DNA from 4 places in the Anaerosalibacter sp. Marseille-P3206 genome. Region 4 is predicted to be linked to each of the others. Evidence: riboswitches for the same ligand, from Rfam matches in the RefSeq annotation. Region 4 holds a riboswitch; each other region holds the start of a gene.
What was found. Region 4 has a riboswitch for cobalamin ahead of BQ9840_RS06215 (cobyric acid synthase). Riboswitches for the same ligand answer to the same signal wherever they lie in the genome.

Region 1 (3,386 bases), 1.3 Mb from region 4:
ACTATTAAACTATCATGAAACTCTTGACAATGTATTTACAATTGCTCATGAAATGGGACATTCTATTCATAGCTATTTTACAAGAAAGAATCAACCATATATTTATGGAGGATATAGTATATTTTTAGCCGAGATAGCTTCTACTACTAATGAAGCTCTTTTGATGGATCATATGCTTAAAAATGCAAAAGATAATAGTGAAAAATTGTATTTACTAAATCATTATTTAGACCAATTTAAAGGTACTATTTATAGGCAAGCTATGTTTGCAGAATTTGAAAGAGATATCCATGAATATGTTGAAAATGGAGGCGCACTAACAGCAGATTACTTATGTGATAGTTATAAAAAATTAAATGAAAAATACTATGGTCCTGATATGGTAATTGACGATGAAATAGCAATGGAATGGGCTAGAATACCTCATTTTTATTACAATTACTATGTGTTCCAATATGCAACTGGTTTTTCATCTGCAATTTCGCTATCAGAGAAAATACTAAAAGAAGGTAGTGAAGCTGTAGATAGATATATAGAGTTTTTAAGTAGCGGAGATTCAGATTATGCAATAAATGTACTTAAGAGAGCAGGAGTAGATATGACTACTAGCGAACCAATAGATAAGGCGTTGAAATTATTTGGTAAGTTAGTTGATGAAATGGATAAATTAATTTAGTATAAAAGGAGACCATTAGGTCTCCTTTTTCAAAATAATTATAATATTGACAAAGTGATTTATTTAGCATAAACTAGAGTTGGTTAGTGAAATAGTTATATGAAAATTAAATACCGTTATGTTTATAAGTTTATTTATATAATTAATAGGGAAGTTGGGTGAAAAGCCCACGCAGCCCCCGCTACGGTAAGTATTTCTTCATTATGATTGAAGAGTGTTTATCAATATGCCACTGGATTTTTCTGGGAAGGCGATAAACATATACTAAGCCCGGAGACCTGCTTATAAACAGTTTGCATTTTTCGGTGGGAAAAATAGTAACAATATGTTGTAGGACTTTGTGTTTATATATAAAGTTTATATATTTGTGTATTTTTCTGCCGTTAAAAATTTAACGGTTTTTTATATTTTTTGATACAAAATTAAATAAGAGGCTATTGGTGTAATAAAAATACTTAAAAGGGAAGTTTGGTGAAATTCCGACACGGTCCCGCCACTGTAATAGATAGAAGCTTATCAAAACCACTGTGCATGAGCATGGGAAGGTGAAAGATTCGTTATTCTTAAGTCAGGAGACCTGCCAATAGTAGCAATGCTGTTTATTACTCACGAGGATGAGGAGGTGTTATTAAATTAGTAGAGTTATCTACTTGTTAATTATGCCTTTCTGCCTTTAGAAAGGTTTTTTTGTGTGAAAATTAAAAGGAATGGAGGATTAATATGAATATTCATGAATACCAAGCAAAGGAAATATTAAATGAATATGGGATACAGGTTCCAAGGGGGCAAGTAATATTTACTCCTGAAGAAGCTTTTAAGGCGGCATGGAGAATAGAAAGCGATGTAGCAGTTGTAAAAGCACAGATTCATGCAGGTGGTAGAGGAAAAGCTGGAGGAGTAAAAATAGCAAAGAGTATTGATGATGTAATGCTTCATGCAAATGAACTATTAGGGAAAAAACTAGTTACTCACCAAACAGGACCTGAAGGCAAAGAGGTAACACGACTATTGATCGAAGAAGGCTGCGATATAAAAAAAGAATATTATATAGGACTTACTTTGGATAGAGGCACATCTAGGATTGTTTTAATTGCATCTGAAGAGGGAGGAACCGAGATTGAAAATGTAGCTAAAGAGATGCCAGATAAGATATACAAAGAAATAATAGATCCTGTTATTGGATTGACTCCTTTTCAAGCACGTCGCATTGGTTTTAATATTAATATTTCTAAAGAGCTTATGCAGCAATTTGTAGAGTTGTTACTAAATTTGTATCGTTGTTTTGTAGATAAAGATTGTACTATTGCAGAAATTAATCCTCTAGTAGTTACTGAAGATGGAAGAGTAATGGCATTAGATGCGAAAATGAATTTTGATTCCAATGGGTTGTATCGTAATAAAGATATATTAGATTATAGAGATTTAGAAGAGGAAGATGAAAAAGAAATTGAAGCTTCAAAATATGATCTTTCTTATGTATCACTAGATGGCAATATTGGTTGTCTGGTAAATGGCGCAGGTTTAGCAATGTCAACAATGGATATTATAAAATATTATGGTGGAGAACCAGCAAATTTCCTAGATGTTGGTGGTGGTGCCACAGAGGAAAATGTTAAAGCGGCGTTTAAGATTATTCTTTCAGATAAACGCGTAAATGGAATATTTGTTAATATCTTTGGAGGAATTATCAAATGTGATGTAATTGCAAATGGGATTGTTGAAGCTTGCAAGGATATAAAGGTCAAAGTGCCTATTGTAGTTAGATTGGAAGGTACTAATGTTGATGAAGGAATAGAAATACTTAACAATTCAGGATTAAATATTGTTACTGCAAATTCAATGGGTGAAGGTGCTAAGAAAATTGTTGAATTAGTAAAGTGAGGAGGGAATTTTTATGAGTATATGGGTTAATAAGGATACATTGGTAATTGTACAGGGGATAACTGGTTCAACTGCTAGTTTTCATACAAAGGAAATGTTGGATTATGGAACAAAAATAGTAGGTGGTGTTACTCCAGGTAAGGGTGGAACAAAAGTACAAGGAGTTCCAGTGTTTAATACGGTTAAAGAAGCTGTAGAAGAAACTAATGCAAGCGTTTCTGTTATTTATGTTCCTGCTCCTTGGGCTCCAGATGCAATAATTGAAGCAGTTGATGCTAAGTTGGATATGGTTGTTTGTATTACTGAACATATACCAGTGCAGGATATGGTAAAAGTTAAGAGATATATGGAAGGAAAGAAAACTCGTTTAATAGGGCCTAATTGTCCGGGAATAGTTATACCAGAGGAATGTAAAATTGGAATAATGCCTGGATATATTCACAAAAGAGGTCATGTAGGGATAGTATCACGTTCTGGAACCTTGACTTATGAAGCTGTTTATCAATTAAGCCAAAAGGGAATTGGACAGTCTGCAGCTGTTGGTATTGGTGGAGATCCCATAAATGGAACGAATTTTATAGATGTTTTAAAGGCATTCAATGAAGATGAAGATACCAATGCAGTTATTATGATTGGTGAAATAGGAGGTACTGCAGAGGAAGAAGCAGCGCTATGGATCAAAGAAAACATGTCAAAACCTGTAGTAGGATTTATAGCTGGTGCCACAGCACCAAAAGGTAAGCGTATGGGCCATGCTGGAGCAATTATTTCAGGAGGCAAGGGAACAGCAGATGAAAAAATAAGAATGATGAAGAAATGTGGAATAGAA
Region 2 (3,386 bases), 630 kb from region 4:
CTTAACATTATAGGATGTACCCTTTCATTTTTTATAGCTGCTATACTAGAAAGAGCAGGATTTTCTGTAATAGCTTTTAAAGCTGTATCCCTATCTATTTCATCACCATAATAAACAGTGAAAATTACATCAGGATTAAGTTTTACTAAATCTTCTCCACCAATATTTCCATTTTGCCTTGCAACTAAATCTGCACCAACCTGAGTAGCTACATTTCCTCCTATACTATCTTCTCCATAGATTCTAAATACATTATCTCCACCAATTTCTAAGATAACAGTTTTTACTGGATCTTTATCTTTTGCAAAATTTTTAGCTTTTTCTATTTCATCTTTCATGTTGTTAACTATTTCATTTGCTTTATCTTCAACATCAAAAATTTTACCCATATTTAAAATATCTTCATATTCGTTTTCTAAGGAATTAGGTTGTACAACACCACTATTCTGTGCCATATAGGTGTTAATCCCTCTTTCATGCCAAAAATCAACATCTCCTAAATTCTTTTCACCAAATAGAGAATACCAGCTTAGTATAAAGTCAGGTTCCATTGCAAGAACTTCCTCTTTTGTAGGTCTATTTTCATAATATTTAACTTTTTCAAAAGCTTCTTTGTATTCGTCTTTTACTTCATGATCTAATCCAGCTGTAGCAACAATTCTATCTTCCAATCCTAATGCTAATAATGTTTCAATAGAATTTTGATATACAGCCAAAACCCTTTCTGGTGACTTTTCAAATGTAATCTCCACAGGTTCAGCAGAATAATTATACGTCTTTATAGTTACTGGATAGTGAGATTCATTATTATTTTCTGACTCTTCCATAGACTCTTGAGCAACTGTAGAAACATTTTCCTTAACATCAGATTCCTTACTACATCCAGTAACTCCAAAAATCATAATTATAGCTAAAAACAAACTTAAAAACTTTTTCATGCTATCCTCTCCTTATGTGTTTTAATGAGTACCTTCGATAATCTGAATACCCTTTGATTCAAAAATCTCCTTTATTTCGTCTAATCTATTAGCTTCACATTTAACTATACAAACTCCTAGATGAAGTTTATCAACTCCATTTTCTTTTAATTTTTCTGCTATATTTATTATATTTTCCTTAGTATTTTTAGAGCAAATATCACAAGTAAAGAAAGACATAATTTCAGTATCTATATTCTTATATTGGGAAAAATGTTTTTCTTTATTATTATAAGCCCTGAAACATCCCATAGTTGTACATATACCATTAATTTTTTCACATATTCCAATTGCTATTTTCATATTTCCCCCTAATTAAATTTAATAAAAAAACAATCCTTTAATACACACAACAAAGGATTGCTCATAGAGAATGTCTATAAACCATTTTATTTACCCCCTTTATCGTCCGTAAAGTATAGTAATATAAAATAGGCAGGTGTTCTGACTTAAGCCTCATTGTTTTTTCAGCCTTCCCAGTTTCCCAGTGGCATATTGAAAAAACTACTCTATTACAGCGGCGGGACCGTGTGGGATTTTCACCCAACTTCCCTTTTAATCTACAAATTAAAAATTAATAGAACCTATTTTAAACTATTAAATTGACAGTTAAATTTTACTAGGTGGTTAAAGATTTGTCAAGCCCAAGTACCGTAAGTTTTGCGACAAAAAAACCTTCCCTACTGTCTCACCTTATGTCGCAGCATGGTTTTATTTAGTCTCCATAACAAATCTATGAACATTAGCCAAATATATATCATTGAATTGTTTTTAATATTTTTATATTATATATTTGAAGGTTGACATAGCACTCAACCTTTAGACTAATAGCAGTTCTGTCTACAACTGAGGCAAGCTTATAGCTTGCCTTTACATATTAAAACTCCTACTTTATAGAAGGAGTTTTTTTTTATTTATCGAATATATAAATATAACATTATTCTGCAAACATATTTATACAAGGGGGAGATAATTTGATTAAAAAAAATACTATAATTACAATATTAGCATTTGTTTTATTACTTAGTTTTGTACCAACTGTAAGCTATGGAATTGAAACTCCAACCTACAGAGCTTTACTAATAGGTAATAGTAATTATCAAACTTCTGAAAACCTCAATGGTCCATCAAACGACTTAATAAGAGTTGAAAATGCTCTTACTTTTAATTACTTTGGAACAAACAATACACCTTTCACTAGTATAATAAAGAATCAAAATTTAACAAAAGATGAGATAATAAATAGTATTAGAGAAGCATTTAAAGACGCTAAACCAAGAGATGTTTCCTACCTATACTATTCAGGCCACGGTGCATATGATATTTCAAATAATACATCCTATTTAATAGGAGTAGATGAATATGGTTTAAGCGTTCATGAATTAGAAAAAGAACTAAGAAATATACCTGGGACAATTGTAGTGATATTAGATAGTTGTCACTCAGGAGGATTCATAAATAAGAGCTTTGGAACAATGTCTGAAAACAACTATACAGAAGAAGATTATCTAAAAAATTATAATCAATCTATTTTAGATGCCTTTACAAAAATAAAAAGCCGAAGCTACTTAACAGATAGTAAATACAAAGTTATTACAGCAGCTTCAATAAATCAATATTCCTATGAATATAATTTTTCAGATAGTTGGGGGTGGGGAGGAGAATTCACTAGAGCTTTTGTAATGGGCAATGGATATAATGGCAATTTTCTAGCTGATGGTAACTATGATGGTAATGTAACTCTACAAGAAATTTATTACTATACTATGAATAACGTAAGAACAAGTAATGTCCAAACATATCCTATTGGTGACAACTTTATAATTGGCTCTACTATAAAAAAAGCTTCTCCTGAAAATATAATTACTTGGAAAACCTCTTATGATATTCCTCTTAATAAGGCATGGAATATTAAATTTAACATGAAATTAAATAAAGATGCATTGGAAGATAATATATATATATTAGATTCTAATGGCAATAAATTCCCAACAGATGCTAAAATAAGCTCTGATGAACAAAACATTACTATTACTCCTTTAAAAAACTATGATTACAATTCCCAGTATACTATAGTAATCGAAGACAATATATACTCACAAAGAGGACATAGACTTAAAGATAAAGTATTAGCCTCTTTTTTCACAGTAGAAGGTATAATAGATTATGAAAATACATGTTTAGATTTTGTTCAAAATGGCCATTTCACTAATCATTCATATCCAACTATACGAGAGGCCTTTGACAACTACTTTTATAATCCCGCTTGGGAATATTTCTACTCCAATGAAGATACACATGTAGTCGAATTTAATGGGATGGTCAAAAAAAATGGTGTTTATGGAAATCTAATAATACAATTCACAGTAGACTTAATAGAAGAAAACTTTAATGTAAACTATGTAGCAT
Region 3 (3,386 bases), 440 kb from region 4:
TGCCAATACTGAACTCAAGGCAACTGTCAATAATCCTTTTTCAAAATAAGCTAAAATTAAAGCTGTAGCTGTACCTATTATTGAATAATATATGTTTGAAGTAGAGAATAATATACTTGGGAAAGTCATAGCTCCCAAAACAGCAAAGGGTATGTAGTATAAAAAAGATTTTATAAATCTTGATTTTATTTTAGTCCTACAAATTGCTATTGGAATAACTCGTATTAAATATGTAACTGCAGCCATCATGATTACTGCTATTAGTTTTTTACTCAAATTAATCATCCTTTCTTGGGAAAAGTATTGCTCCTATAGTTGCTGCTATAACAGTAGTAATGATTATACTCCATCCTCCTGAAATTATTTTCATACTTGGTAACAATTCAAAAGTACAACTCATTAATACTGCAACTATTACAACAATTAATGCGGATTTAGATTTTTTGGCTGATGGAACAATAAGTGCAATAAACATTGCATATAATGCTATTCCCATTGAACTTTGCAATGATTCTGGCAATAATGAAGTTATCATTGCTCCTAATGTAGTACCTAAAGCCCATCCAAAATAAGGACAAACAGTTAATCCCATCATATAGGAAAAAGTAATCTCTTTTTCTTCTAAGGATGCAACTGTAAAAATCTCATCTGTAATTCCAAAAGCCATTATACATCTCTTTGCCAAAGATGTTTCAGGTGAAATTTTCTGAGAAAGAGATAATGACATTAGCATATAACGTACATTTATTACAAATGTAGTTAATGTAATTTCGAAAATGGAAGCATTAGCTATAATTAAATTGGCTCCTGCAAATTGTCCTGCAGATGTAAGATTTGTTAATGATATCAAAATTGCCATCCAAATAGGTATACCCCCATTAACTGCCATCATGCCAAATGTAAAAGCAACAGGAATATACCCTAGTGTGATAGGTAGTCCATCTTTTGCACCTTTTAAAAAATCAGATTTGCTTTTTTCTTTCTTAGAAATAACTCGATTGTCTCTTAAACTATAGAAATTATTCAAAACTACACCTTCCTTTCATATATTGTATTTTAATTCACAAACTCCATTGTAACAAAAATTATAGAAAAATAACAGTATTTTTGACAAAAATCCTTATTATTCTCTTTATAATAAAAAAACATTCCCTTAAACTTGCAGTTTAAGGGAATGTTTGGATTGCCTTATAAAATAATTTAAAGTGTTTTATTTATTAAAAGAGAAATTAATATTCCTATTAATGTATCAATTATCCTATTTAATGCAAAAATAGTTGGTGATGCATCTCCTATATGAGATACTGTAATACTTAAAAAGACTACACAACTAATATAAGTTGAACTAGCAGTTTTGCAATAAACATTTGTATATATAATTGGAATCAAAAACAAACTTAAAATTAAATAATAAATAGGACTAAATAACTCAACATTAATATAGTCAATACCTACTATAACTAGCAGCCCATATAGTCCACCAATTATTGTTCCAATCATTCTATTTTTTCCTACTTTAAAACTATTATCATGACTATTTTGCATGCATAATATTGAAGCTATTGCAGAATAAAAAGGCGATGTCTTTCTAATGAAACTTATTAAAAAACACAAGTATACTGCAATAACTGTTTTTATTACTCTCATACCTAGAAATTTGATTTTTTTGTTTTTCTTTTCCATAGTTTTTTCCATAATTATAACAAACAACACCTCCCCATCCTCGTGAGTAATAAACAGCGTTTTTCTATTGGCAGGTCTCCTGACTTAAGAATTGCAAACCTTACACCTTCCCATACTAATGTACAGTGGTATAAGTAAGGTTCTATCTATTACAGTGGCGGGACCGTATCGGAATTTCACCAAATTTCCCTTTTAAACAATTTAATAGTATTAGATTGTACCAATAGTCAACATATTAAATTTTATCTATTTAGCATTATTTTCAATAATCTTTACAATCAACTGAGTTGCCAACTTCATAGATTCTGTTGGTATCAATTCAAATCTTCCATGGAAGTTATACCCTCCTGTAAAGAGATTAGGACATGGTAAACCCATATAGGAAAGTCTTGCTCCATCTGTACCGCCTCTAATAGGCTGAATTTGAGGTTTGATTCCAAGTTCTAGCATGGAGTCTCTAGCAAGGTCTATAATTTCCATATGTGGCTCTATTTTTTCTTTCATATTATAATAACTGTCTTTTATTTCCACGGTAATAATGTTTCCATATTTTTCATTTAGGAAATTAACTACTTTTTTAAAATGTTCTTTCTTCTCTTCAAATTTATCCATGAAATGATCTCTAATAATATAATCTGAAACAGTATGTTCTACACTACCATTCATATCACACAATAGATAAAAGCCTTCATATTCTTCTGTATACTCTGGTTTTTGATTTACTGGCAACATACTATCAAGTTCCATTGCAATTCTTAGAGAATTTATCATTACATTTTTTGCTGAACCAGGATGAACATTTTGTCCTTCAATTTCTACCTTTGCACTTGCTGCATTAAAGTTTTCATATTCTAGTTCACCTAATGGTCCTCCATCAACAGTATAAGCAAAATCTGCTCCAAATCCTTCTACATCAAATAAATCTGCTCCTCTTCCTATTTCCTCATCAGGTGTAAAGCCAACTTTGATATCTCCATGTTTAATTTCAGGATTTAGTATCAAGTATTCCATGGCACTAATGATTTCAGCCACTCCAGCTTTATCATCTGCACCTAATAAAGTTGTCCCATCTGTAGTAATAAGTTCTTTACCTTCAAGATCCTTTAAAAATGGAAACTCCTTTTGTGTCATAGTATACTTATCATTTAATTTAATATCTCCGCCTTCATACGTGAAAATATTTGGATTTGTACATTTACCATCCAAATCAGGACTAGTATCTAAATGTGATATAAATCCTATTGTTGGTACCTTTTTGTCAATGTTTGATTTAAGTGTAGCATATATATATCCATTTTTATCTTGTTTTACATCTTTAAGACCTATTTCCTTTAATTCTTCTACTAATAAAGCCCCCAGTTCTAATTGTCCTTTTGTACTTGGACAAGTACTACTATTTTCATCAGATTTTGTATCTACTGCAATATATCTTTTGAATCTATCAATAACCTTATCCATACTATCCCTCCTTGAATTTTGTAATTCTTTTTATTTCGTCACTGTTGCTTCCTTATATACTAGTATATATTTAACCTTGTTTTATGTCCATACAAAAACACAAAGAACATTTTTAAAATTACATAATATTGAAAATATCTTTTTTAATGTTTATAATCTACATTTATTGGTATATTAATATAATAACAAGCATAACTCTTATTAAGAATTTAACCAAAAGGAGTGTTTTATATGAAATTACATGG
Region 4 (3,386 bases):
ATCTTTTTCAAGGGTTATTCCTGATATGAAATGGTACGCAACTAGCGAAAGATCAGGACTTGTAAGTGGTTATGATTATTATGTAGGCGAAATGACAAAGAAAATAGCTGAGATGAAAAAGGAAGCTGATATTGTTATTCTATCTATTCATTGGGGAGTAGAGAGGATAACTACTCCTAGAAAACAGGAAATCAATGTGGCTAAGAAAGCCATAGATTGTGGAGCTGATATAGTAATGGGACACCATCCTCATGTATTGCAGGGAATAGAAGTGTACAATGGAAAGCCGATATTCTATAGTCTAGGCAATTTTATATTTAATTCAGCAAGCAAAGCAGGCACTAATACTATGATTAGTCAAGTAACCATAGTAGACAAAGAGATTCAGAGTATAAATGTAATACCATGTAAGATTATAAATGGAAGGCCAATACCTTTAGAAGGAAAGGAAAAAGCAGAAGCTATTAATAATATAAATAAATTGTCTAAACCTTTTGGGAGTAAGGTAAATGGTAAAGGTTTTATGGAGATAAATTAGTATATAACTCAAATAATATTGGGGGTAATTATATGTATGGTCTCGTATTAGAAGGTGGAGGAGCAAAAGGAGCATATCATATCGGAGCATATAAGGCTATAATGGAGATGGGCATTGAAATTGGTGGGATTGCTGGTACATCCGTTGGAGCATTGAATGGGGCTATGTTAGTCCAAGGTGGATACGAAAAGGCAGTTGAACTTTGGTCAAATATGACATATTCAAGAGTTATAGCTGCTAGTGATGAAGAAATTGAAAAGATAAAAAAAGGTAAGTTAGGAAAAGAAGACATTAAAAATTTAGCTGGAAAAGTAAAATCTGTATTAGATGATAAGGGATTAGATATAACTCCACTAAGAGAATTATTAAATGAAGTAATAGATGAAGAAAAGGTTAGAGAATCTAGAAAGGATTTTGCAATAGTAACAGTTTCTCTTACAGACTTAAAGCCTTTGGAATTATATATAGAAGATATTCCAGAGGGAAAATTAATTGACTATATAATAGCAAGTGCAAACTTTCCTGCTTTTAAGAGTGAAAAAATTGATGGTAAGAAATTTATAGACGGTGGACTTTATAACAATCTACCTATAAATTTACTTTCTCACAAAGGTTATAAAGATATAATTGCTGTTAGAACTCATGGGCCAGGTAGATTAAAAAAGATAGATGATAAGGGATTAAATGTAATATATATTTCCCCTGTAGATGATTTGGGTAAGACCTTAGAATTTGAAAGTCAAACTGCTATAAGGGATATGGAACTTGGCTACTATGATGGATTGAAAGCACTTAGAGGTTTGAAGGGATATAAGTATTATATCGAAGGGAAAAGGGATGAAGATTATTTCATAAATAAGTTCTTAAGTTTTGGAGAAGAAAAGATTCTTCAAGTTGGAAAAACTTTAGGAATAGAAGGCGTACCTTATAAGAGGGCAATATTTGAATATATAATACCTAAAATAAGTACATTAGTTGGTACTAATAAGGGGAATGACTATGAAGATATTGCTATTAGATTTCTTGAACATTTAGCAGAAAAATATGAGGTGGAAAGATTTAAAATATATAGTTTCGATGAATTTTTAAATTTAGTATTAGAAAAACATGAATGTGATGAACTAAAAAGGGAAAATGGTTTTTTAACTAAGTTAGTAAATAAGGTAGATTTTCTTTCTGTATTAAACAAAGATGAGACAATATTAAATATTGCAGATATTTTATTTTGAGTTAGTGAGTCAAGGGACGGTCCCCTGACTCACTATTTTCTATTTGACATAAAATCTAAAAAAATGATATCATGGAATAGAAAATAGAATAAGAGTTTAGGTGCCCTATGGGTTAAAAGGGAAAGTGGTTAAAACCCACTACAGCCCCCGCTACTGTGAATGGTGACGAATTCCATATCCACTGGCTATTGCTGGGAAGGAGGAAGGAGGATTGAGCCATGAGTCAGGAAACCTGCCTGAACAAAAGCCATCTTTCGGAGGGAAAGACAGTGCTTGTTGATTGGTTCACAAATGAAAAATATGAACTTTTATGACAAGAGAACTTCGAGAGAAGTTCTTTTTTTAAATTTGGAGGTGAAGTCATGAGTAGTATTATGGTACAGGGAACTACTTCTTCTGCAGGTAAGAGTATGCTTTGTACAGCTCTATGTAGAATTTTTGTAGAAGATAATTTAAGTGTATTTCCATTTAAAGCTCAAAATATGTCATCTAAATCTTATATTACTGAAGATGGATTAGAAATAAGTACAGCACAAGCATTACAAGCTACAGCTGCAGGACTAAAGCCAGATCCTAGGATGAACCCAATTTTATTAAAGCCTACTGGTGATAGGTCTAGTTTAGTTTATTTAAAAGGGAAATTATCTGAAAATATGGATGCAGTAGAGTATTTTAAATTTAAAACAAGTTTAAGACCCATGATATTAGAAACATTTGAGGAAGTGGAAAGTGAATATGATGTAGTAGTCATAGAAGGAGCTGGTAGTCCTGCTGAAATCAATCTAAAAGAAAATGATATTGTGAATATGGGAATGGCTGAAATGGCAAACTCTCCTGTGCTTTTAATAGCAGATATTGATAGGGGAGGGGTGTTTGCATCCCTTTATGGAACAGTAATGCTTTTAGAGGAAGAAGAAAGAAAGAGAATTAAAGGTTTAGTGATAAATAAATTTAGAGGAGATATATCTCTTTTACAATCAGGAATAGACATGATAGAAGAATTACTTGATATTCCCGTAGTTGGAACTATCCCATATGTTCATATAGAATTAGAAGACGAAGATAGTTTAACTGATTATGAAAAGAAATGTAATAGTAGTGCTCAAGATGAAATGGAAAAGATAGAACAAATCAAGAAATTAGCAAAGGTAGTTAGAGAAAATATGGATATGGAATATATTTATTCATTATTAGACATAAATGTAGGTGAATAATATGGTAGATTTACTTTTGGCAGTGGTATTAGATTTTTTAATTGGGGACCCCTATAGCTTTCCTCATCCTGTGAAGTTAATGGGCAATATTATTTCACAGGAAGATAAATTAGTAAGAAAGGTTTTTAAAAGTAGAAAGGGACTAAAATTTGGTGGATTTATAATAGTTGTTTTCAATATGTTTATATCCTTTTCTATTCCCTTTGTATTACTTAAATGGCTAAAGCAATATGATGTGGCTTATCATATTGTAAATACTTATCTAATGTATACATGTATAGCAGCTAGATGCCTTCATAAAGAGGCTATGAAGGTATATCATGCTTTTTCCAATGGTATAGAGGATGCTAGGGTGAAATTATCTTATATAGTGGGAAGAGATACAACAAAGCTAAATGAAGGTGA

Region 1: it holds a riboswitch for cobalamin, as region 4 does, so the genes downstream of both, sucC (ADP-forming succinate--CoA ligase subunit beta) here and BQ9840_RS06215 (cobyric acid synthase) in region 4, are expected to answer to the same signal.
Region 2: it holds a riboswitch for cobalamin, as region 4 does, so the genes downstream of both, BQ9840_RS09070 (CGGC domain-containing protein) here and BQ9840_RS06215 (cobyric acid synthase) in region 4, are expected to answer to the same signal.
Region 3: it holds a riboswitch for cobalamin, as region 4 does, so the genes downstream of both, BQ9840_RS04005 (FUSC family protein) here and BQ9840_RS06215 (cobyric acid synthase) in region 4, are expected to answer to the same signal.

What each region holds. Positions count from the first base shown of each region.
Region 1 covers NZ_FUHM01000002.1:2,268,270-2,271,655, forward strand. Annotated here, with positions in the region: gene pepF (oligoendopeptidase F) at 1-676, shown strand, start outside; cobalamin riboswitch at 786-977, shown strand; cobalamin riboswitch at 1,098-1,276, shown strand; gene sucC (ADP-forming succinate--CoA ligase subunit beta) at 1,397-2,557, shown strand; gene sucD (succinate--CoA ligase subunit alpha) at 2,571-3,386, shown strand, end outside.
Region 2 covers NZ_FUHM01000002.1:1,619,683-1,623,068, reverse strand. Annotated here, with positions in the region: gene BQ9840_RS09075 (ABC transporter substrate-binding protein) at 1-938, opposite strand, end outside; gene BQ9840_RS09070 (CGGC domain-containing protein) at 960-1,280, opposite strand; cobalamin riboswitch at 1,394-1,580, opposite strand; gene BQ9840_RS09065 (caspase family protein) at 1,952-3,386, shown strand, end outside.
Region 3 covers NZ_FUHM01000002.1:555,626-559,011, forward strand. Annotated here, with positions in the region: gene BQ9840_RS03995 (AzlD domain-containing protein) at 1-285, opposite strand, end outside; gene BQ9840_RS04000 (AzlC family ABC transporter permease) at 278-1,027, opposite strand; gene BQ9840_RS04005 (FUSC family protein) at 1,201-1,710, opposite strand; cobalamin riboswitch at 1,735-1,923, opposite strand; gene pepT (peptidase T) at 1,930-3,141, opposite strand; gene BQ9840_RS04015 (SDR family NAD(P)-dependent oxidoreductase) at 3,373-3,386, shown strand, end outside.
Region 4 covers NZ_FUHM01000002.1:993,683-997,068, reverse strand. Annotated here, with positions in the region: gene BQ9840_RS06225 (CapA family protein) at 1-538, shown strand, start outside; gene BQ9840_RS06220 (patatin-like phospholipase family protein) at 571-1,767, shown strand; cobalamin riboswitch at 1,849-2,022, shown strand; gene BQ9840_RS06215 (cobyric acid synthase) at 2,130-2,981, shown strand; gene cbiB (adenosylcobinamide-phosphate synthase CbiB) at 2,983-3,386, shown strand, end outside.